Variovorax sp. PBL-E5: one gene and its partner. The protein of the gene in region 1 interacts with the protein of each later gene in a pairwise test. Links are inferred from orthologs where the notes say so. Each region holds a gene or a part of one and is shown in the gene's direction. Other genes may lie near its edges.

What was found.
Region 2: the proteins of tsaE (region 1) and rlmB interact in binary tests that used the Escherichia coli proteins (3 or more experiments, as listed by UniProt). The link is inferred for Variovorax sp. PBL-E5 from one-to-one orthologs.

What each region holds. Positions count from the first base shown.
Region 1 is NZ_LR594671.1:3,290,517-3,301,974, forward strand. What follows is about bases 3,690-6,689. They hold tsaE (tRNA (adenosine(37)-N6)-threonylcarbamoyltransferase complex ATPase subunit type 1 TsaE), read left to right. Parts: upstream 3,690-4,940; coding sequence 4,941-5,438; downstream 5,439-6,689. Other genes in these bases: WDLP6_RS15985 (hypothetical protein), read left to right, coding at 3,690-3,904; queG (tRNA epoxyqueuosine(34) reductase QueG), read right to left, coding at 3,891-4,955; WDLP6_RS16000 (N-acetylmuramoyl-L-alanine amidase), read left to right, coding at 5,435-6,689. Also shown: WDLP6_RS15965 (Bug family tripartite tricarboxylate transporter substrate binding protein), read right to left, coding at 1-416; site-specific tyrosine recombinase XerD, read right to left, coding at 481-1,395; WDLP6_RS15975 (tripartite tricarboxylate transporter substrate binding protein BugE), read right to left, coding at 1,463-2,437; WDLP6_RS15980 (AEC family transporter), read left to right, coding at 2,541-3,446; more of WDLP6_RS15985, read left to right, coding at 3,479-3,689; more of WDLP6_RS16000, read left to right, coding at 6,690-6,934; WDLP6_RS16005 (hypothetical protein), read right to left, coding at 6,978-7,334; WDLP6_RS16010 (hypothetical protein), read left to right, coding at 7,573-7,791; WDLP6_RS16015 (glycine zipper domain-containing protein), read left to right, coding at 7,805-8,092; WDLP6_RS16020 (DedA family protein), read right to left, coding at 8,220-8,870; WDLP6_RS16025 (SDR family oxidoreductase), read right to left, coding at 8,899-9,630; WDLP6_RS16030 (dienelactone hydrolase family protein), read left to right, coding at 9,796-11,031. UniProt on the Escherichia coli protein: Required for the formation of a threonylcarbamoyl group on adenosine at position 37 (t(6)A37) in tRNAs that read codons beginning with adenine.
Region 2 is NZ_LR594671.1:2,095,003-2,105,322, forward strand. What follows is about bases 955-3,854. They hold rlmB (23S rRNA (guanosine(2251)-2'-O)-methyltransferase RlmB), read left to right. Parts: upstream 955-1,981; coding sequence 1,982-2,728; downstream 2,729-3,854. Other genes in these bases: WDLP6_RS10255 (arylesterase), read right to left, coding at 955-1,208; WDLP6_RS10260 (ABC transporter ATP-binding protein), read left to right, coding at 1,243-1,974; WDLP6_RS10270 (LysR family transcriptional regulator), read right to left, coding at 2,748-3,635; WDLP6_RS10275 (amidohydrolase family protein), read left to right, coding at 3,705-3,854. Also shown: WDLP6_RS10245 (PLP-dependent transferase), read left to right, coding at 1-201; WDLP6_RS10250 (hypothetical protein), read left to right, coding at 272-475; more of WDLP6_RS10255, read right to left, coding at 570-954; more of WDLP6_RS10275, read left to right, coding at 3,855-4,610; WDLP6_RS10280 (SDR family NAD(P)-dependent oxidoreductase), read left to right, coding at 4,607-5,431; WDLP6_RS10285 (Bug family tripartite tricarboxylate transporter substrate binding protein), read left to right, coding at 5,464-6,450; WDLP6_RS10290 (carboxymuconolactone decarboxylase family protein), read left to right, coding at 6,451-6,969; WDLP6_RS35035 (hypothetical protein), read left to right, coding at 6,972-7,595; WDLP6_RS10300 (hypothetical protein), read right to left, coding at 7,592-7,855; WDLP6_RS10305 (DUF3237 domain-containing protein), read right to left, coding at 7,957-8,433; WDLP6_RS10310 (aldo/keto reductase), read right to left, coding at 8,437-9,402; WDLP6_RS10315 (chromate transporter), read right to left, coding at 9,427-10,026; WDLP6_RS10320 (chromate transporter), read right to left, coding at 10,023-10,320. UniProt on the Escherichia coli protein: Specifically methylates the ribose of guanosine 2251 in 23S rRNA.

The sequences.
Region 1 (11,458 bases):
CGCGTGCCGGTGGCGGACGTCGCCAGCAGCAGCACGGGCGAATACATGACGCTGGCGACCGGCGCGATGCCCTTCAGCGGATCGAAGGGCGACTTCGCGAGGTGCGGGTTCAGCACCAGCGGGCTGACCGCGGAGAAGCCGAGCGTGCCGCCGTCCGGCGGCGCCTTGGCGACGGCGTCCATGCCGATGGTGCCGCTCGCACCCGCCCGGTTCTCGACCACCACCGCGGTACCGAGCTGCGCGCCGAGCTTGTCGGCCAGCGCGCGCGCCACCACGTCGGCGACGCCGCCGGCCGGATAGCCGACGATGAGATGAATGGTCTTAGGGATGACCTGCGCCTGCGCCGCGGGCATCAGGCTGCACAGTGCGAGACCGAGCGCCGCAGCGAGCGCGCGACGGCAGGAATTCAAGGGCATCGAAGGTTCTCCACGGACAGGCTGGAACGCTGGTTCATTCGATTCTCCCGCAATGGCGATGACCTCAGCCGCGCGGGTGATGCTTGGCATGCATCTGCTTGAGCCGCTCGCGCGCGACATGGGTGTAGATCGTGGTGGTCGAGATGTCGGCATGCCCGAGCAGCAATTGCACCGCGCGCAGGTCGGCGCCATGGTTGAGCAGGTGCGTGGCGAAGGCATGGCGCAGCGTGTGCGGCGACAGCGGCACCTCGATGCCCGCGGCCCGCGCCTGCTTCTTGACGATGACCCAGAACATCACGCGCGTCATGCCCGCGCCGCGCGCGGTGACGAACAGGTCGGCGGTCTGCTGGCCGCCGAGGATGGCCGGCCGCGCGTCGTGCATGTAGCGCTCGATCCAGCGGCGCGCCTCGCCGCCGAAGGGCACGAGGCGCTCCTTGCTGCCCTTGCCGAGCACGCGCAGCACGCCGTCGTTCAGGCTCATCTCGAAGACCTTGAGCGCCACCAGCTCGCTCACGCGCAGGCCGCTTGCATACATCAGCTCGAGCATCGCGCGATCGCGCAGGCCCAGCGGCGTATCGACATCGGGCGCGGCCAGCAGGTCGTCGACGTGCTGCTCCGACAGCGTCTTGATGGCGCGCGGCATCTGCCGCGCCGGCGCGAGCCGCAGGCTGGGATCGGCCGCGATCCGGTGCTCGCGCAAGGCCCAGCGGAAATAGCGCTTGAAGACCGTAAGCCGCCGGTTGGCCGAGGTCGCCTTGCCCTTGTCCGACAGCCGCTGGCCCATGTAGGCCTGCAGGTCGCTTTCCAGCGCGGCGTTCAGCGCGCGGCTGCGCTCGGCCTGCATCCAGCGTGCGAACAGGGCCAGGTCGCGCCGGTAGGCGGCCAGCGTGTTCTTCGACAGGCCGTCCTCGAGCCAGAGCGCATCGATGAAGTCGTCGATCTCGGGGGCGGTGTCGGGCGTGGCGGTGTCCGCGGTCATGCGCTGCAAGATAACAAAAAGAAAAGCCGCCCGTCGACCGGGCGGCTTGCATCGGACGCGACGCGCCTCAGTCGATCGTGAGCTTCTGCTTGACGACCACCTGCTTGTAGATCGCGAACTCGGCCTTGATCTGCGCGGCGAACTCCTCCGGCGTGTTGGCCACCACGAGCGAGCCGGTGTCCTCGATGCGCTTGCGCACCGCGGGATCCTCGACCGATTTCTTGACGCCGGCGTAGATCTTGTCCACCACTTCCTTCGGCAGGCCCTTGGGGCCGAGGATGCCGTAGTAGGCCATGCGGTTGACCGGCTCCAGGCCGACTTCCTTGAAGGTCGGCACGTTGGGCAGCGCGGCCAGGCGCTGCGGTGCCGCCACCACGATCGGTATCAGCTGGCCGCTCTTGATGAAGGGCAGGGTCGACGGAATGTTGTCGAACATGATCGGCACCTGGCCGCCGACGACGTCGTTCAGCGCCGGGCCGGCGCCGCGGTAGGGAATGTGCAGCACGTAGGTGTTGGTGAGGCTCTTGTAGAGCTCCATCAGCAGATGGCCGATGCCGCCGGTGCCCGACGATGCGTAAGAGTATTTGCCCGGGTTCTTCTTGAGCTCGGCAACGAACTCGGCATAGTTCTTGGCCGGGAAGTGCGGGTTGACCGCGATGATGTTGGGCGTGGCCGCGATGTTGGTGATCGGCGTGAAGTCGGTGATCGGGTTGTACGGCGTCTTCGGATTGATGGCCGGATTGGCCGCCGTGCTCGACACCGTGGCGATGCCGAGCTTGTAGCCGTCCGGCGCGGCGCGCGCGGTCTCGGCCGCACCCACGATGCCGCCGCCGCCGGCGCGGTTGACGACGATCACGCTCTGGCCCAGCGCCTTGGCGAGCGGCTCGGAGATCACGCGCGCCACGATGTCGGTGGTGCCGCCGGGTGCGAAGGGCACCTGCAGCTCGATCGGCTTGGTGGGATAGCCTTGCGCCCAACTCGGTCCCGCGACGGCGGCCAGTGCGGTCATACAGGCGAAAGCATTCCATTGGCGACGTCGCATCGAGAGGTTCCTTGAACGAACAAAAGCCTCGGATGCTACCGGCTCTGCTCTCCATCCCACCTCGTGGATAACCCACGGTCGGTGCCGCAGCTATCCTCGACCGGTGAACTATGCGCAGTTGCTCTTTCCCGATTTTTCGCTGATCGCCTGCGGCTGGCTGCTGTGCCGCTACACCGCGCTCGACCGCCGGGTATGGGACCAGGTCGAGAGCCTGGTCTACTATTTTCTTTTTCCGGTGCTGCTGTTCCAGTCGATCGTTCGCAGCCCGTTCGACTTCGGCGCCGCCTCGCACCTGCTGGGCGCGGGCCTGGGGGTCGGGCTCTCGGGCATCGCGCTCGCCTACGCGCTGCCGTTCGTTCCGCTGCTCGCCGCCTACATCGACCGCCGCGACCACGCCTCCAGCGCGCAGGTCGCCTTTCGCTTTAACTCCTTCATCTGCCTGGCGCTGTCGGAGCGGCTGGCCGGGGCCGACGGCCTGCTGTCGATCGCGGTGCTGATCGGCGTCTGCGTGCCGCTGTTCAACGTCGCCGCGGTCTGGCCCATGGTGCGGCATGCGCGCAGCGGATTGCTGCGCCAGCTGGTGCGCAATCCGCTGATCATCGCCACGGTGAGCGGGCTGATCGCCAATCTGCTGGGCCTGCGCGTGCCGTTCTGGCTCGAACCGACGCTCACGCGCATCGGCGCCGCATCGCTCGCGCTCGGCCTGATGGCCGCCGGCGCCGGCATGCAGTTCGCAACGCTGGCGCGCGGCAAGGTGCTGGCGGTGTCGGTGCTCGCCATCCGGCATCTCGCGCTGCCGCTGATCGGCTGGGGCCTCTCGCGCGCGCTGGCGCTGGGCCCCGCGCAATCGGCGGTGCTGATGGTCTTCTCGGCCGTGCCGACCGCTTCCAGCGCCTACGTGCTGGCAGCGCGCATGGGCTACAACGGGCCGTTCGTGGCGGGGCTGGTGACGCTGTCGACGGCACTCGGCGTGGCCAGCCTGCCCTTCGCCCTGGCGCTTTCACGCTAGACGACCCTCGTCGAGCCGCTACCATCGAGTCGATGCGCTACCTACCGGCCCTCGTCGTCGCAGCGTTGTTCGGGGCGACCGCCCAGGCGCAGGACTACACGCGCTACCAGGGCGCCTGGAAAGGCCCTTTCCTGTTTTCCGTCGTGCAGCCCGACATCGGTGTGCAGGGCGCGCCCGCGGTGCATCCCGGCGCGATCCAGATCGATCCCGACGGCACGGTGCGCGGCAGCGTGCCCGAGGCCGCCTGCACGATGGCCGGCTCCAGCACCGACTTCGTCTCGCCCGCGAATGCCTCGCTCGACCTCACGCTCAGCGGCTGCAGCGACACGCGCTTCAACGGCCACTTCAGCGGCCGGCTGATCAACAACCCGATCCTCAAGTACGGTTCGCTGCGGCTGAGCTCGATGCACTCGCTCGATGCGGGCACGGCGCAGCTGTCGGCGATCATTCACCACTGAGCGCCCATTCGACGTGCTCGCGCACCAGCGCGCTCGGGTCTTCCGTGCGCGCGGCCAGCGCCGCACGTGCGCCCTCGTCCCCCGCGCGCAATGCATTGCCCAATGCGACCGCCACGTTGCGCAGCCAGCGCTCGTGGCCGATGCGGCGGATCGGGCTGCCTTCGGCGTAGCGCAGGAAATCGTCCTCGCGCCATGCGAACAGCTCGCCCAATTGCCGGCCGGTGAGGCCCTCGCGCGCATCGAAGTCCGGCAGCGCGCTTTTCTTCGCGAACTTGTTCCATGGGCAGATGAGCTGGCAATCATCGCAGCCGTAGATGCGGTTTCCGATCAACCGCCGCAGTTCGAGCGGGATCGCGCCGGCGTGCTCGATGGTGAGGTACGAGATGCAGCGTCGCGCATCGAGCCGCATCGGCGCGATGATCGCCTGCGTGGGGCAGATGTCGATGCAGGCGCTGCAGCTGCCGCAATGCGGCGAGACCGGCTCGCTCGGCGGCAGCGCCATGTCGACGTAGATCTCGCCGAGGAAGAACATCGAACCCGCATCGCGGTCCAGCACCAGCGTGTGCTTGCCGCGCCAGCCCTGGCCGCTGCGCGATGCGAGCTCGGCCTCGAGCACCGGCGCCGAATCGGTGAAGGCGCGGTGGCCGAAGGGCCCCACCTCCGCGGCGATGCGATCGGCCAGCTTCGACAACCGCGATCGCAGCACCTTGTGGTAGTCGCGGCCGCGCGCATAGAGCGACACGATGCCCTCGCCCGGCCGCGCGAGCCGCTCGAATTCGATCGCCTGCCAATCGTCGGGCGTGGTGCGCGGCAGGTAGTCCATGCGCGCCGTGATGACCGACACGGTGCCGGGTACCAGTTCGGCCGGCCGCGCGCGGCGCGCGCCATGCGCCGCCATGTAGTGCATGTCGCCATGGAAGCCCTGGGCCAGCCACTGCATGAGGCCGTCCTCCGCGCTCGACAGATCGACGCCGGCAACGCCGATTTGGGAGAATCCGAGCTCCCGGGCCAAGGCCTGAATCCGGATCACGAGTTGATGGCTGCCGATCACCCGCCGATTGTAGAAACGCAAGGCGTCACCCGACGCTGGCGCACCGAAGAAGACACCGACACACTCGCACGAGCGCTCGCGCGTTCGAGTGCGCTGCGCGATGCCTTCGTCTCGCTGGAAGGCGAGCTCGGCGCCGGCAAGACCACCTTCGTTCGCCACCTGCTGCGCGCGCTCGGCATCGGCGGGCGCATCAAGAGCCCGACCTACGCGGTGGTGGAACCGCACGAGGCGCCGGACGGCCTCGCCATCTACCATTTCGACTTCTATCGCTTCAGCGATCCGCGCGAATGGGAAGACGCGGGCTTTCGCGACATCTTCGCCGGCCCGGGCCTCAAGCTCGCCGAGTGGCCGCAGAACGTCGCCGGACACCTTCCGCTCGCGGACCTTGCTATTAAAATAGAAGCAATGACAGACGACACCCGCACCGTGACCCTGCAGGCGCACACAGCGCGCGGCAGCCGGTTGCTCGCTGACGCTGCATGAAGGCCCGTGGCCTGAAACGACGCACGCTGCTGCAGGGCGGCAGCATCGCCCTGCTGCTCGGGCTGCACGAGATCGCGCACGGCGCCACCATCATCGCGGTGCGCGTCTGGCCGGCGGCCGACTACACGCGCGTCACCATCGAATCCGACGGCCGGCTCAAGTCGACGCAGCGCGTGGTCGGCAGCCCGCCGCGGCTGGCGGTCGACATCGAAGGCATCGACCTCAACCCCGCGCTGCGCGAGCTGGTCGGCAAGATCAAGCCCGGCGATCCCTACATCAACGGCCTGCGCGTCGGACAGTTCGCGCCGAACGTGGTGCGCATCGTGTTCGACCTCAAGCAGTCGGTGGCACCGCAGGTGTTCTCGCTCGCGCCGGTGGCCGCCTACCGCGACCGGCTGGTGCTGGACCTGTATCCGGAACAGGCCATCGATCCGCTCGAGGCGCTGATCGGCGAACGCCTGCGCGACGCGCCCAGGCCGCAGGAGCGCGAAGGCACGGTGGCCGGCATCGCACCGCGCAACGGCGCAGGGCCTGGCGAAACGCAGGCGCCCTTGCGCGCCGCACCCGACGCGGTGGATCCGCTGGGCGAGCTGATGGCGCAGCAGTCGATGCGCACGACGCCGCCACCCGCTGCCACACTGGGCAACCGCAACGCCGGGCCGGCGCTCACCGCCCCGCCCTCGCTGCCGCCCGTCGTGGGCTCGCTGCCCCTGACGCCGGTACCGCCGGCTGCCAGCGCGCGCGGAAACGGCGCGACACCGAGCCGCACCGACCGCATCATCATCGTCGCGATCGACCCCGGGCATGGCGGAGAGGATCCCGGCGCCACCGGCTCGGCCGGCACGCACGAGAAGGACGTGGTGCTGCAGATCGCGCACCGGCTGCGCGAGCGCATCAACGCCAGCAGCGTCAACGGCAACCCGATGCGCGCCTTCCTCACCCGCGATTCCGACTTCTTCGTGCCGCTCGGCATGCGCGTGCAGAAGGCGCGCCGCGTGCAGGCCGACCTGTTCATCAGCATTCATGCGGATGCCTTCACCACGCCGGCCGCCAGCGGCGCGAGCGTGTTCGCGCTGAGCCGCAGCGGCGCTTCGAGCAGCGCCGCACGCTGGCTGGCCAACAAGGAAAACCAGGCCGACAAGGTCGGCGGCATCAACGTCGGCGCGCACGAGGTGCAGGTGCAGCAGGCGCTGCTCGACATGAGCACCACGGCCCAGATCAACGACAGCCTCAAGCTCGGCGGCGCCATGATCGGCGAGATCCGCAACATCGGCGCGCGCCTGCACAAGGGCGAGGTCGAGCAGGCGGGCTTCGCGGTCCTGAAGGCGCCCGACATCCCGAGCGTGCTCGTCGAGACGGCCTTCATCAGCAACCCCGGCGAAGAAGCCAAGCTGCGCACCACGGCCTACCAGGAAGAACTGGCGGACGCGTTGATGCGCGGCATCCTGCGCTACTTCGCGCAGAACCCGCCGATGGCGCGCAGCCGCCAGCTGTAGCGCGGGCCGCGGCGCAAAGGGCGGGACACCGCCCTCGATCACATTACGGCGAAACCTGCAGCCAACCCGTCGGGCAGAACTGGATCTCGGGGAAAAATCCCATCGGGTTCTGGCAGTACAGATAGAGGGGCTCCCCGCCCACGAAACCCACCGCATTCACGGCGACGGGAAAAGGCACGCCGACGAACACGGCACTGCGCCGGACGAAAAACGGGTGCCGCGCGGGGAAGCCGGCGAATCCATGGAATGGGTGGAATCCGGGGCCTCCATGGAAGCCTCCGGCGTGTCCCTGGAAGCCTCCACCGTGGGCGCCTCCCTGCGCTCCGTTGAAGGCAAAGCTGGTGGTGGGGCCGCCGGCCGCTGCGGCGATCAAGAAGACCAAGGCCAGTAGTTTCTTCATGCAGAACTCCAGCAGTTGGGAAGGAGTCTGTTGGACTTCGGATTCCCCAGCGGGGTTCGCAGTTCGGAACGCCGGCAGGTGTGCTCTCGTCAATCGTCGTTGCGAAATGTGTCGGCCGCGATGCGCAGCGCGCGCACGTTGCCCGGCCCTGCGTGGGCGCCGTCGGGTCTGCCAACTGCGCGCAGCTGAACAGCGGCGCCGGGCGCTGCCAGCGGAAAACTAGACGGTGCGTGCCAGGATGATCAGCACCAGCGTCACGGTGATCGCGCCGCCGATGCGGGTCGCGATCTGCGCGAAGCGTGATGGAGAACCCTTCGATGCGCCAAGGGATATCCCGTACGACGATGGCCAGACCCTTTGTCGCGCAAGCGCCGATCGTGCTTTCGCTCAAGCCGCCGGGGTCGGCTCCTACAGCCGTGCACGGTGGATTGCAGAGAATGGTTTCACCAATCACTGAAAAGGTGGACACCATGAAGACACGTCTCTGGATCTCGGCCCTCGCCTCGACTTTCGTCCTGACCCTGGCCGGCTGTGCCGCAGGGCCCAACCAGCAACTCGGCGCGGCGGGCGGTGCCGTCGGCGGCGCCATTATCGGCAATGCGATCGGCAAGAACACCGCGGCCACCGTGGGCGGCGCGGCCATCGGCGGCCTGATCGGCAACGAGGTGGGCCGCAATGCCGACCAGCGCAACTACTACAACAACAACGGCTATTCGCCCAACAATAGTTACTATCCGAACAACGGCCCGCGCTACTGAACGCGCCGCCGGCAGATTCTCCAAGCTGGGCGCGCTTTCGAGCGCGCCTTTTTTTGCGCCTCGGATGCCGCAGGCGATCACTCGGCGCGAGCGAATTCCTGCGCGAGCGCTCAGGCGCGTGGCAGCTTCAACGCGCCGACGAGGGCGCGCCGCGCGCGCGCCAGGCGCCGAAGATCGCGATCAGCCCCGGAATCAAGATCAGCGCCCAGATGATCTTGTCCAGGTGCTCGCGCACCAGCGGCAGGTTGCCGAAGAAATAGCCCGAGATGCAGATGCCCACCACCCACAGCAACGCGCCAGCGATGTTGAACAGGCTGAACTTCGAGCGGCTCATGTCGGCCACGCCTGCGACAAAGGGCGCGAAGGTGCGGATGAATGGCATGAAGCGCGCCAGCACGATGGTGATGCCGCCATAGCGCTCGTAGAACGCATGCGCCTGGTCGAAGGCGCGGCGGTTGAAGAAGCGCGAACTCTCCCACTGGAAGACCTTGGGCCCGAAGTAGCGGCCGATGCTGAAGTTGCACTGGTCGCCGGCGATCGCGGCCACGATGAGGATCGGCACCGCGATGCCGAAACTCATCAACCCGGCGCCGCACAGCGCGCCGACGATGAACAGCAGCGAGTCGCCCGGCAGGAAGGGCATCACCACCAGCCCGGTCTCGACGAAGACGATCAGGAACAGCAGCGCGTAGACCCAGACGCCATAGGCAATGACGAAGGCTTCGAGGTGTTTGTCGACATGCAGGATGAAGTCGACGAGAAAGTGGATGATGTCCATGGCAGGGATTATCCCTGCCGCGCCTGACTCATCCCGGCAGGTACTTGGCCATCTCGCGTTCGATGCCCTTCGGATCCTGCGCCATCGCGGCATTGATCCAGGCCGCCATGTCACCCAGGTAGACCTCCTCGTCGCCGCGCTCCAGCCCCGCGAGCACCGCCTTCGCGACCTCTGCCGGCGAGGACTTGGGGCCGGCGAAATCGCGGCTCATGTCGGTATCGACCGGACCCGTCATCACGGCCACCACCAGCGTGCCGCGCGCGGCGAGCTCGGCGCGCACGCCCTCGGTCAGGCGCAGGCCCGCGGCCTTGGACGCGCACAGCGAGCCCATGGCCGGCAGCGTCACCTTGGCCAGGATCGACAGCACGTTGACGATCGCGCCCTCGCCCGTGAGCTGCGGCGCGAAGGCGCGACACATCGCGAGCGTGCCGAGGTAGTTGGTGGCGACCTCGGCCTGTGCGTGCTCGAGCGAATCGGCCGCGAGCAGCCCCTTGCTGCGGTTGATGCCGGCGTTGTTGACCAGCAGATTGACGTCGGTGCAGCGCGCCTTGGCGGCCGCGATCTGGTCGCCGCGCGTGATGTCGAGCGTGAGCGTCTCGACTCGGCCCGGATGGGCCTTGGCGAGATCGGCGAGCGCACCGACGTCGCGCGCCGACGCATACACCTTGGGCGCGCCGGCGGCCAGCAGCTGCTGCACGAGTTCACGGCCGAGGCCGCGGTTGGCGCCGGTGACGAGGGCGATGGCGTTCTGGATCTTCATGGTGTCTTCGTGCGATGCATGTCTGTCGAATTCCGCGTGGATCGACGGGCCGTGGCAAGCGGCTTCCACGTCCTCGAAAACTACTTTACGCTTTAACCATCCGAGCGCAAAGTTCTGGCAGCCCGGTGCGCAGGCGATCATCCAACCCATCTCCGGAGATACCCCATGGCAGGTCAATACATCGACATGAAGGCCGGCGACGGCAGTGGCACTTTTCGCGGCTACCTCGCCTTGCCGAGCGCAGGCAGCGGACCGGGCCTGGTGCTGGCGCAAGAGATCTTCGGCATCAACAAGACCATGCGCGACGTGGCCGACTACTACGCCGAGGAAGGCTACGTGGTGCTGGTGCCCGACATCTTCTGGCGCCAGGAGCCCAACGTCGAACTCGGCTACAGCGAAGCCGACTGGCAGCGCGCCTTCGGCTTCTTCCAGGGCTTCGACGAGGCCAGGGGCATGGAGGACATCCAGACCGCGATCACCACGCTGCGCGGCCGCACCGAGGTCAACGGCAAGGTCGGCGTGCTCGGCTTCTGCCTCGGCGGCAAGCTGGCCTATCTCGCGGCCTGCCGCACCGATGCCGATGTCTCGGTGGGCTACTACGGCGTAGGCATCGATGCCGCGCTCGGCGAAGCCGACAAGATCACGAAGCCGCTGGTGCTGCACATCGCCGAGCTCGACAAGTTCTGCCCGCCCGAGGCACGCGACAAGATCGTGAAGACGCTGCAGGGCCGCGACCACGTCACGCTCTACGTCTACCCCGGCATGGATCACGCCTTCGCGCGCGTCGGCGGCGAGCACTATCACAAGCCCTCGGCGCTGATGGCGCACGAGCGCAGCATCGGCGCGCTCAAGGCCGCGATGGGTCCGCACTACGACCTCTCGGCGCTGTGGGACAAGCACTGCGAGTACGAGTTCGGCACCCGCAACGTCGACGACACCATGAGCACCATGGTCGCCGAGCCCTACGTGAACCACATCCCGACCATGACCGGCGGTGTCGGCTACAGGGCGCTGCATCGCTTCTACACGAACCACTTCGTCAACAGCAATCCGCCCGACACCGCGCTGACGCCGATCTCGCGCACCGTCGGCGCCACGCAGGTGGTCGACGAGATGCTGTTCAGCTTCACCCACACCACCGAGATTCCATGGATGCTGCCGGGCGTCAAGCCGACTGGCAAGAAAGTCGAGGTGCCCTTGCTGGCCGTCATCAAGTTCCGCGGCGACAAGCTCTACCACGAGCACATCTACTGGGATCAGGCCAGCGTGCTGGTGCAGGTGGGCTTGCTCGATGCGAAGCTTCTGCCGGTGGCTGGGGTGGAGCAGGGGCGCAAGTTGCTGGACGAGACGCTGCCGTCGAATGGCTTGATGCCCGAGTGGACGGCGTCGACGAAAGGCTGAGCTCTTTTCTTTGCTCCCTCTCCCTCTAGGAGAGGGTTGGGGTGAGGGCCCACTGGGCCTTTGATTTGTGCGTTGCGTTTGATCAGAGGCCGTTGGCCGGGAATTCGCCCCGGCGGGCGAGTCATTGGCAATTGGCAGCTGCCAGCGTTACTCGATGCCATTTGCGCAGCCGAGCGAAGCGATGGCCCGAGAAACACATATACGCGCCATGGCGCGTTGACCCCAAGCCCCTCTGTGCGCGCCGAGGAGCGCAGCTTTTCGCGGATCAGGGCTCGCGACTGTCTGAGCGAAGCGAGTTTGAGCGAGACCCCGCGAAAAGCGAGCACCGCAGGTTGCCCCGTAGCGAAGCGTAGGGGTCGCGCACAGTGGGGTCGCCTTTCTTTGGTTACTTTCTTTGGCGAGACAAAGAAAGTGACTCGCCCGCCGG
Region 2 (10,320 bases), 1.2 Mb from region 1 along the record:
TGCGACAGCCTCGAGCTGTTCCGCCTCGGTTATTCGTGGGGCGGCCCGATCAGCCTGGTCGTGCCTTACGACATCGGATTGATGCGTGATGCGACGGTCGCCCGCTGGCCGCACAAGGGCACGCTCGTGCGCTTTTCGGTCGGCCTGGAGGACGTCGAGGACCTGCGCGCCGACCTGGAACAGGCCCTCGCGGCCCTCTGAACCGCGCCGGTTATCGCGTACAGTCGCATCAGTGCAGTCACCCGGACTGCCGCGCCCCCAAGGAGATGCAGTGGCAACACCAAATTACGGCTACGAGAAGCGCCAGAAAGAGCTTGCGAAGAAAAAGAAAAAGGAAGAGAAGCTGAGGGAAAAGGCCAACCGCAAGCTGGGGCCGAGCACCGATGGGCTGGCGCCGGGCGACCCGGAAACCGACGTGGCCTCGCTGGAGCGCGACCCGCCGACCGTGCCGACGGAGCCGACCAAGAACGGTTGAGCCGCCATCCGCGGCACCGGCCGCAACAGACAGCCCGAACAAAGCCGCCCAGGCCATGGCCTGCGGCGGCTTTTTCGTGGCGCCTGCGACCCCGCTATCGGGGCAGCAGCTTGCGCAGCGCCGGCCAGACGTTGTCCAGCAGGCGCGGCTGCGCGGCGGCGATCGGATGGATGCGGTCGGCCTGGAACAGCGTCGCGGCATCGGGCGCATCCGCCACGCCCGCGAGCAGGAAGGGCACCAGCGCGGCCTTGGTGGCGGCGGCCACGTCCGCGAAGATCGCACCGAAGCGGCGCGTGTAGTCGCTGCCGTAGTTGGGCGGCACCTGGATGCCGACGATCAGCACCTGCGCGCCCGCGGCCTGGGCCGTCTTCGTGATCTGCAACAGGTTGTCCTGCGTGCTGGCGAGCGGCAGGCCGCGCAATGCATCGTTGGCGCCGAGTTCGAGCACCAGTTGCGTGGGCTTGTGCTGCGCAAGCAGGCTGGCCAGCCGCGCGCGCCCGCCGGAGGTGGTATCGCCGCTGATGCTGGCGTTGATCACGGTGGCCGCGATCTTCTGCTCCACCAGGCGCTTTTGCAGCAGCGGCACCCAGCCTTCGCCGCGCTTGAGGCCGTATTCGGCCGACAGCGAATCGCCGAGCACCAGGATCACGGACGCCTTGCCGGACGCGCTCGCAGCCAGGGCCGAGGCATCGACCCAAGACCCCGCAATGCCGCCCAGCGCGGCGGTCAAGATAAAGTGGCGTCGATTCACCAAGCGAAACCTTTCAATGTCCTCACTCCGACCCGATGGCCGATCCGAAGCAATTGTTGCCGTCGAGCACGTTTTCAAGTCGGTCACCGACTCTGCCGGCACGCTGGACATTCTGCAGGACATCGATTTCACCCTCGGCACGCGGGAGACTTGCGCCATCGTCGGCGCCTCCGGCTCGGGCAAGAGCACGCTGCTGTCGATCGTCGCCGGGCTCGACACGCCCACGCGCGGCACGGTGAAACTCGCGGGCGAAGACCTGTTCGCGATCGACGAGGACGAGCGTGCCGCGCTGCGCGCGCGCAAGGTCGGCTTCGTGTTCCAGAGCTTCCAGCTGCTCGGCAACCTGAGCGCGCTCGAGAACGTGATGCTGCCGCTCGAGCTGGCCGACCGCAAGGACGCGCGCAAGGCCGCGACCGAGATGCTCGGCCGCGTCGGCCTCGGCCAGCGCCTGGGCCACTACCCCAAGGTGCTCTCGGGCGGCGAGCAGCAGCGCGTGGCGCTGGCCCGCGCCTTTGTCGTGCAGCCGGCGCTGCTGCTTGCCGACGAGCCCACCGGCAGCCTCGACTTCGCCACCGGCGAGCAGGTGATGAAGCTGATGTTCGACCTGAACCGCGAACTCGGCACCACGCTCGTGCTCGTGACGCACGACCGCGGGATTGCCAGCCGCTGCGAGCGCCGCATCACGATCGATGCAGGCCATGTGAGCCTGGACGAACACGCCGGGGCCGTCCAGGCTGCCGCTCGATAATCCAGGCATGTCTTCTCCCAAAGTGATCTTCGGCTTTCATGCCGTGGGCGTGCGCATCAAGACCGCGCCGAAATCGGTGATCGAGGTGCTGTTCGATGCCAGCCGGCGCGATGCGCGCATGCGGCAGTTCGTCGCGCGGGCGCAGGAAGCCGGCGTGCGGCTGGTCGAGGCCGACGGGCTGCGGCTGTCCAAGCTCAGCGGCAGCCATGGGCACCAGGGCGTTGCCGCGCGCGTCGAGCCGGTTGCGCAGACCCATTCGCTCGACGAATTGCTCGAAGGCCTCGAAGCCGCCGGCACGATGCCGCTGCTGCTGGTGCTCGACGGCGTCACCGATCCGCACAACCTCGGCGCCTGCCTGCGCGTGGCCGACGGCGCCGGCGCCCATGCGGTGATCGCACCCAAGGACCATGCGGCCGGCATCAACGCCACGGTCGCCAAGGTTGCGAGCGGCGCGGCCGAGACGGTGCCTTACTTCATGGTGACCAATCTCGCGCGCACGCTGGGCGAACTCAAGGAACGCAGCATCTGGTGCGTGGGCACCAGCGACGACGCACCCGGCACGCTCTACCAGTGCGACCTGAAGCGGCCCCTCGCGCTGGTGCTGGGCGCCGAGGGCGAAGGCATGCGGCAGCTCACGCGCAAGACCTGCGATGCGCTGATCAGCATTCCGATGGCGGGCGCGGTCGAGAGCCTCAATGTCTCGGTGGCGAGCGGCGTGTGCCTGTACGAGGCCATGCGCCAACGCACGGTCTGAGCACCCGGGCGGCGCGGCCTCAGCTGCCGTAGTGTTCGAGCGCCAGCGCGCGCAGCAGCTGCACCGCCAGCCGGCCGGGCCGCGTCGCCGGCCTGGCTTTCGGCACCGCCAGCACCAGCCGGTTGCGGATGGCCGGCGCGTAGATCGCGGCCGCGTGCAGCGGCTGGTCGTAGGTCCACAGCCGCAACGCGCTGTTCGGCAGCACCGTGTGCGAGACGCCGCGCGCCACCAGCGACAGCACGGTCTGCACGGAGTCGACCTCGGCCACGATCGACAACGGCAGGCCGCGCGGCCGCGTGTAGGTCTCGAGCAGCTGCCGCAGTGCGTTCGGGCCGCTGGGCATCACCAGCGGCAGCGCCGCGACGTCGGCCAATCGCATGCGGCGCGGCAGCGCCTTGGGGCCGATCAGCACCAGCGGCTCGCGTGCCAGCGTTTCCTCCTGCACCTGCGGCGAGTGCGGCGGATCGAACAGCATCGCCATGTCCAGCTTGCCGGCCACCAGCCATTCGCGCAGCCGGATGCTGAGGGCTTCGACCACGCTGATCACGGCATCGGGATAGGCTGCGCGAAAGCGCTCGATCAGGTCGGCGGTCAGCACGTGGGCCACGCGCGGCGGCAGGCCGATGGTGATGCGACCGCGCGGACTCGCCTGGCGCTCGCGCATGTCGGCGCGGGCGCGCTCGGCCAGCTCGAAGATGCCGCGCGCATGCGCGAGCAGGGCGTGCCCGGCGTCGGTCGGCTCGGCGCCGCGGCCGGTGCGCACCAGCAGCGCCTGGCCAACTTCCTGCTCGAGCAGCAGCACCTGCCGGCTCAGCGCCGGCTGTGACATGTGGAGCGCCGCTGCGCCGCGGCTGAAACTGCCGGCCGCGGCGACGGCGGCGAAATAGTGCAGGCGGGCGAGGTCCATGGGTCATGCATCTTACGGATAGCTGATATTGGTGAAAAGCAAGGTGACGGCGCGCTTCGCCACCGCACAATGAAGCCAGCCCCTCACCTGCGCCATGACACGCGCCATCGCATGCAGACCACGCTGACTTACAACCGCCATCCCTCGACGCCCTCGCTGCGCCTGCCGCCCGACGCCTGCGATGCGCATGTCCATGTGTTCGGGCCGGCCGCGCGTTTTCCGTTCGCACCCGAGCGCGGCAGCACGCCGGCCGATGCACCCAAGGAGACGCTGTTCGCGCTGCATCGCCAGCTCGGCATCGCGCGTTGCGTGATCGTGCAGTCGCTGGTCCATGGCTTCGACAACCGCGTGGTGGAAGATGCGATCGCGGCCGGCGGCGGCCGCTACCTGGGCGTCGCACTGGTTCCGCTCGGCATCGACGATGCGGAACTGGCGCGGCTCGCGGCCGAGGGCTTTCGCGGCGTGCGCTTCCATTTCATGTCGCGCGGCGGTGGCGCGTCGGGCGTGGAGGATGTCGTCGCCTTCACGCGGCGGCTCGAGCCGCTCGGCATGCACCTTCAGGTGCACTTCGACGGCGTCCTGATCCACGCGCTGGCCGCGCCGCTCGCGCGCAGCGCGGTGCCGGTGGTGATCGACCACATGGCGCGCGTCGACGCATCGCTCGGCCCGGACCATGCCGACTTCGCGGCCCTGCATGCGCTGATGAAGAACCCGCTGTTCCGCGTCAAGGTCAGCGGCGTGGACCGCATCTCCGGCGAGCGCAGCTACGCCGACGGCGTGGCGCTGGCGCGCATCCTGGTGCGCGATTTTCCCGAGCGCTGTTTCTGGGGCACCGACTGGCCGCATCCGAACCATCATCACGTGCCGGACGATGGCGTGCTGGTCGATCGGCTGGCCGACATCGCGCCCGATGCCGCGCTGCGCGAGCAATTGCTGGTGCGCAATCCGCAAGACTTCTACCGCTTCGACCAATGAGTGCGGCGCTGTTTCAGCCCTCCGCGTGCCGGCTCGACGGCAAGGTCGCGCTCGTCACCGGCGCCGGCTCGGTCGGGCCCGGCTGGGGCAATGGCCGTGCGATCGCGGTGCGCTTCGCGCAAGAGGGCGCGCAGGTCTTCGGCGTGGACCGCGACAGCGATCGCCTCGCCGAGACCGTGGCGCGCGTGGCCGAGGCCGGCGGCGTGCTGGCCACTGCGACGTGCGACGTGACGAACAGCGAATCCGTCGCCGCCGTGGTCCAGGCCTGCATCGCACGCTTCGGCCGCATCGACGTGCTGGTCAACAACGTCGGCGGCTCGGCCCGCGGCGGCCCGGTGGAGATGTCCGAGGCGGTGTGGGACGCGCAGGTCGACCACAACCTCAAGAGCGTGTTCCTCAGCTGCAAGCACGTGCTGCCGCACATGGTCGAACAGGGCGGCGGCGCGATCGTCAATCTGGCATCGACTTCCGGCCTGCGCTGGACCGGCGCGGCACAGATCGCCTATGCGTCGACCAAGGCCGCGGTGATCCAGTTCTCGCGCGTGCTGGCGGTGCAGTACGCAGGGCAGGGCATTCGCGTCAACACCGTGGTACCGGGTCAGCTGCACACGCCGATGGTCGAGTCGCGCCTGGCCGGCCAGCGCGCCGGCGGCGACGTCGAGGCATTGCTGGCGCAGCGGCAGGCGCGCATCCCGCTGCCTTTCATGGGCGATGGCCGCGACAGCGCGGCGGCGGCGCTGTTCCTCGCGTCCGACGAGGCGCGCTTCGTGACCGGCACCGAGATCGTGGTCGATGGCGGAATGTCGGTGCGCTGCGACTGAACGCCGAACCAGACAACAACAAGGAGACTTTCATGAACCACCTGGGGCGCCTGCTGCGCCGGATTTCGCTGGGCCATCTGGCCCTCGCGCTCGCCGCCGCGGCCTGCATGCAGTCGGCGTTCGCGCAGGAAAAGATCACGCGCATCGTGGTCGCGTTTCCGCCCGGCGGCCCGGTCGACTTCGTGGCGCGCGCATTGAGCGAGCAGCTCGGCAAGGCGCTCGGCCAGCAGGTGATCGTCGAGAACAAGGCCGGCGCCAACGGCGCGATCGCGGCCGAGTACGTCTCGCGCGCCGCGCCCGATGCCGAGACGCTCTGGCTCACCAGCGTGGGCGCGGTGGCGATCAATCCCTCGCTCTACGACAAGCTGGCCTACGACCCGGCAAAGGATCTCACGCCGGTCTCGCTGGTGGTGCGCAATGTCGAGGTGCTGGTGGTGGGCGCCGATGCGCCTTACGCGACCGGCGCCGAGTTCGTGGCCGCGGCGAAGCGCAGCAAGCAGCCGTTGACGCTGGCTTCGTCCGGAACCGGCAGCGTGCCGCATCTGGCGATGGAGCTGCTGTCGGATGCCACCGGCACGCCGCTCCTGCACGTGCCGTACAAGGGCGCCGCGCCGGCCATCGCCGACGTGATCGCGGGCCACGTGGACGGCTTCTTCGGCGACATCCCGGGCCTCATCGGCCTGATCCGCGGCGGCAAGCTCAAGCCCATCGGCCTGGCCGCCGGCAAGCGCCATCCGCTGTTGCCGGACGTGAAGACCTTCGAGGAGATGGGCATCCATGGCGTCGATTCGGACAATTGGTATGCGCTGTTCGCCGCCAAGGGCACACCGGCGGCCGCGATCGCGCGCATGAACCAGGCGCTGCGCCGAACGCTCGAGACGCCGTCGGTGATGAAGCGGCTGTCGGAGTCCGGCGCCGAGCCCGCGCCCTCGTCGCCGGCGGAACTGGCCGCGCTGCTCGCCAAGGATTCGGCCAAGTGGTCCGCCGTCGTGCGTGCCAAGAACATCAAGGCGGATTGAATGCGCATCGCACCCATCACCCCCGGCAGCCGGCCCGAACTCGCCGCGCAGGAAGCGCGGATCATGGCCGAGCGCGGCCGCATCTCGCCGCTCTACCAGGTGTTGCTGAACAGCCCGCCGGTGGCGCACGGCTGGGAGCAGATGCTGTCGGCGGTGCGCAACCGCAACAGCCTGCCCGCGCATCTGCGCGAGCTGGTCATCCTGCGCGTGGCCGTGCTCAATCGGGCCGACTACGAATTCGATGCGCATGTGCCGCACGCGCTGGCGGCCGGCGTGCCGCAGGCCACTATCGATGACCTGCGGATGCAGCCGCTGCCGGACGCGATCGCGCTGTCGTGCAACGAGCGGCTGGCGCTGGAACTCACCGATGCGATGACGCGCGACATCGAGGTGCCCGATGCGCTGTTCGAGCGCGTGCGTACCGCTTTCGATGCACAGGCGCTGGTCGACCTGACGGCCACTGTCGCGGCCTACAACATGGTGTCGCGCTTCCTGGTGGCGCTGCACATCGGGCATTGAGCATGCCGACGAATGCCGCGCGGGTCCTGCTGCGCATCCGCACGGCGCGCGACGCCGAGGCGCGCATGGATGCCGACTGCCGCGCCTTCTGCGATGCCGCGCCGCTGCGGCTGGAGCGTGTTGCATGCGCTTCGGCATCGGCAATGGCGTATGTTTATCTGCAGCCGATGCAGGAGGTCGCGACCGGCGATCTTCCGGCGTTGGCCGAGGCCTTTGCCCAGCGCTGCGATTGGGCCGGCGAGGTGCTGGCTTCGCGGCTCGAACCGGTGTTCGACGTGGCCGGCGCGTCGGTGGCCGAGCCGGCCGCCTTTCACTACGTCGTCGAGATGGACCCCGAGGCCGGCTGGATGCCTGAGCTCACGCGCTGGTACGACACCGAGCACATGCCGGGCCTGGCGGCCGTGCCGGGCTGCGTCCGTGCACGGCGCTTCCTCAACCAGGGTCATGGGCCGTTGTCGCTGGCTTGCTATGACCTCGTGTCGGAGGAGACCTTGGGCTCGCCGGCCTGGCTCGCGGTGCGCGCGACCGCATGGAGCGACATCGCGCGACCGCATTTCATGAACACGCGCCGCACCATGTTCCGCGTGCCGCCGCACGCGGCCCGGACGGATTCGAGGACAACCTAGAGATTGGCGAATCCAGTGTCGCCGGTATGGTCGCGCGCGGCCCAGTCGCCGATCCAGTCCCGGGCCTTGCGCTCCAGCGCATCGCAGGCGCTCGCGACATCCGGGAAGTGGCCGGACAAGGCGATGCGGCAGCTGTGGACGCCGTCGCGCCACAGGTCGGCATGGCCGGCGAGCTGGCCCTCGCTGGGCTGTGCCGTGAGGCAGATGCGGATTTCCCAGCCTTCGTGCTCGATCCGCTTGACCTCGTCGTCTTCGTCCATCGTTCCTCCAACCATGTTTTTCGATGCCCGACGGTCGCGGCGCGGACATGCTTGGGTCGGATCGTACCGGCAGCCGAATGCCGCCGCCGGAGAAGTGCTACCTACAGCAAGGTGAAGAAGCGCATCACGACCTGCGCGGGACGCCGCACGCCCGCGCCGACGAACATGCGCTCCCCGATCCAGCGCAGCGAGGGCGACGCCGTCTCGAAGCTCGGGCTGCACCGGAAGTAGATCTGTGCCGGGTCCACCGGTTTCCCGCGCAGCAGCGCCGCCATGACCTCGGGGGGTGCCGCGCGCACGGCGCGGTTGTGGACATAGATCAGATCGCCGGCATCGGTCTCGAGGCCATAGCGCGCGTCGAGTTCCGACAGCGTGTCGGATGCGATCAGCTGGAAGTCAGTGCCGCCCGGCAGCACGCGGGCGCGCCATCCGTTCCCGTGCGCCTGGCCGCCCGTGATGGGGACGAGCCGGCGCAGGCCGCGCGCGCTTTGGCTCAACACCTGCGGCGTGCCGACCTCGACCGTCAGGTCGGCGAAATACGCGAGAGCAGGTGCGGCGAGAGGGTCGAGCCCCGGCACGGCTCAGGTCTTTGTCGTCTCGGCGCTCGCCTTGTCGAGCGCCGCGATGGTGTCGGCATCGAGCTGCAGGCGCGTGGCCGCCGTCAGCTCGTCGAGTTGCTTCACCGAAGAAGCACTCGCGATCGGCGCCGTGATGCCCGGCCGGGCGATCTGCCATGCCAGCGCGACCTGGCCCGGCGTCGCGCCGCGCGCGTTGGCGGCGGCATCGAGCGCGCCGAGGATGCGCAGGCCGCGCTCGTTGAGGTACTTCTTCGTCGTGTTGGCGCCGCGCGCGCTCTTTGCGGCATCGGCCTCGGTGCGGTACTTGCCGGTCAGGAAGCCCGCGGCCAGCGCGTAGAAGTTGATGACGCCGACACCGCGCTCCAGGCACAGCGGCCCCAGCGCATCCTCGAACACCGCGCGGTCGTAGAGGTTGTAGAGCGGCTGCAGGCTCTCGTAGCGCGGCAGGCCGGTGCGCTCGGCCAGGTCGAGCGCCTCGGCCAGGCGCGGCGCCGTGTAGTTGGACGCGCCGATCGCGCGCACCTTGCCGGCCTTGATCAGCTCGGCATAGGCGCCGAGCGTGTCTTCGAGCGGCGTGTCGGCATCGTCGGCGTGCGACTGGTAGAGATCGATGTGGTCGGTCTTCAGCCGCCGCAGCGAGGCCTCGACCTCCTCGCGGATGTAGGCCGGCGAGAGTCCCTTGCGGCCGTCGCCCATCGCCATGCCGACCTTGGTCGCGAGCACCACGCGGTTGCGCTTGCCGGTCTGCCGAAGCCATTTGCCGATGATGGTTTCCGATTCGCCGCCGACATGGCCGGGCACCCAGGCCGAGTAGACGTTGGCGGTATCGACGAAGTTGAAGCCGGCATCGAGCCAGGCATCCAGCAGCCGGAAGGAGAGAGCCTCGTCGACGGTCCATCCGAAGACGTTGCCGCCGAAGGCGAGGGGCGAGACTTGCAGGCCGGAACGGCCGAGGGGGCGAAGCTGCATGGTGATGGGGTTCCTCTCGAAAGATCAGACAAAGCCGATGGCGCCGAGCAGCGCGCCCGCGCCCAGCAGCCAGAGCAGATGGAGCCGGGTGCGCCACACGATGAATGCCGCGACGCCGGTGAGCAGCCACAGATGCCAGGCCGGCGCGCCGCCCGCGCGGTTGCCCGTGGCCAGCACCCAGCCGGTCGCGACCAGCAGGCCGACCACGATCGGCGCCATGCCCTGCTTGAAGGCGCGCACGCCGCGCCGGGTGCGGTTGCGATGGGCCCAGCGGGTCGCGATGTAGGTCAGCGTGGTGCTGGGCACCATGATGCCGATCATCGTGACCGCGAGCCCGAACAGGCCCAGCAGCCAGGCCTGCGGGCCGGCGCCGATGCCGCCGGCGGCATTCAGCCCGACGTTCCAGCCCAGGAGCGCCACGAACAGCACGTTGGGTCCGGGCGCGGCCTGCGCGATCGCGATCGAAGACGTGAACTGGGCGTCCGTGAGCCAGCCGTGCTGGCCGACGAGGTAGCGGTTCATGTCGGGCACGGTGGTGATGGCGCCGCTGATCGACAGCAGCGACAGCAGCATGTACTGCGCGAAAAGCGCGAGCCAGTCCTGCCAGTGCATCACGATCGTCATGGGCCGATCCTTCGCCAGGTCCAGAGGCAGGCCGCGCCGCCCAGCACCAGCAGGATCCAGCCGAGCGGAATGCGCACGATCGCAACCGCCGCGAACACCAAGGCCACCAGCGCCAGGCACACGCCGAAGCCGAGCGGGTGCCGGCGCATGGCCGGCACCAGTTTGACGCCGGTGGCCGCAATCAGGCCGCCCGCCACCGCGCCCATGCCGCGCAGGGCACCCGCGACCTGCGCGTTGTCGGCGTAGTGGCTGTAGAGCACGGCGAGCGCCAGGATCACGCACAGGGGCAGCGTC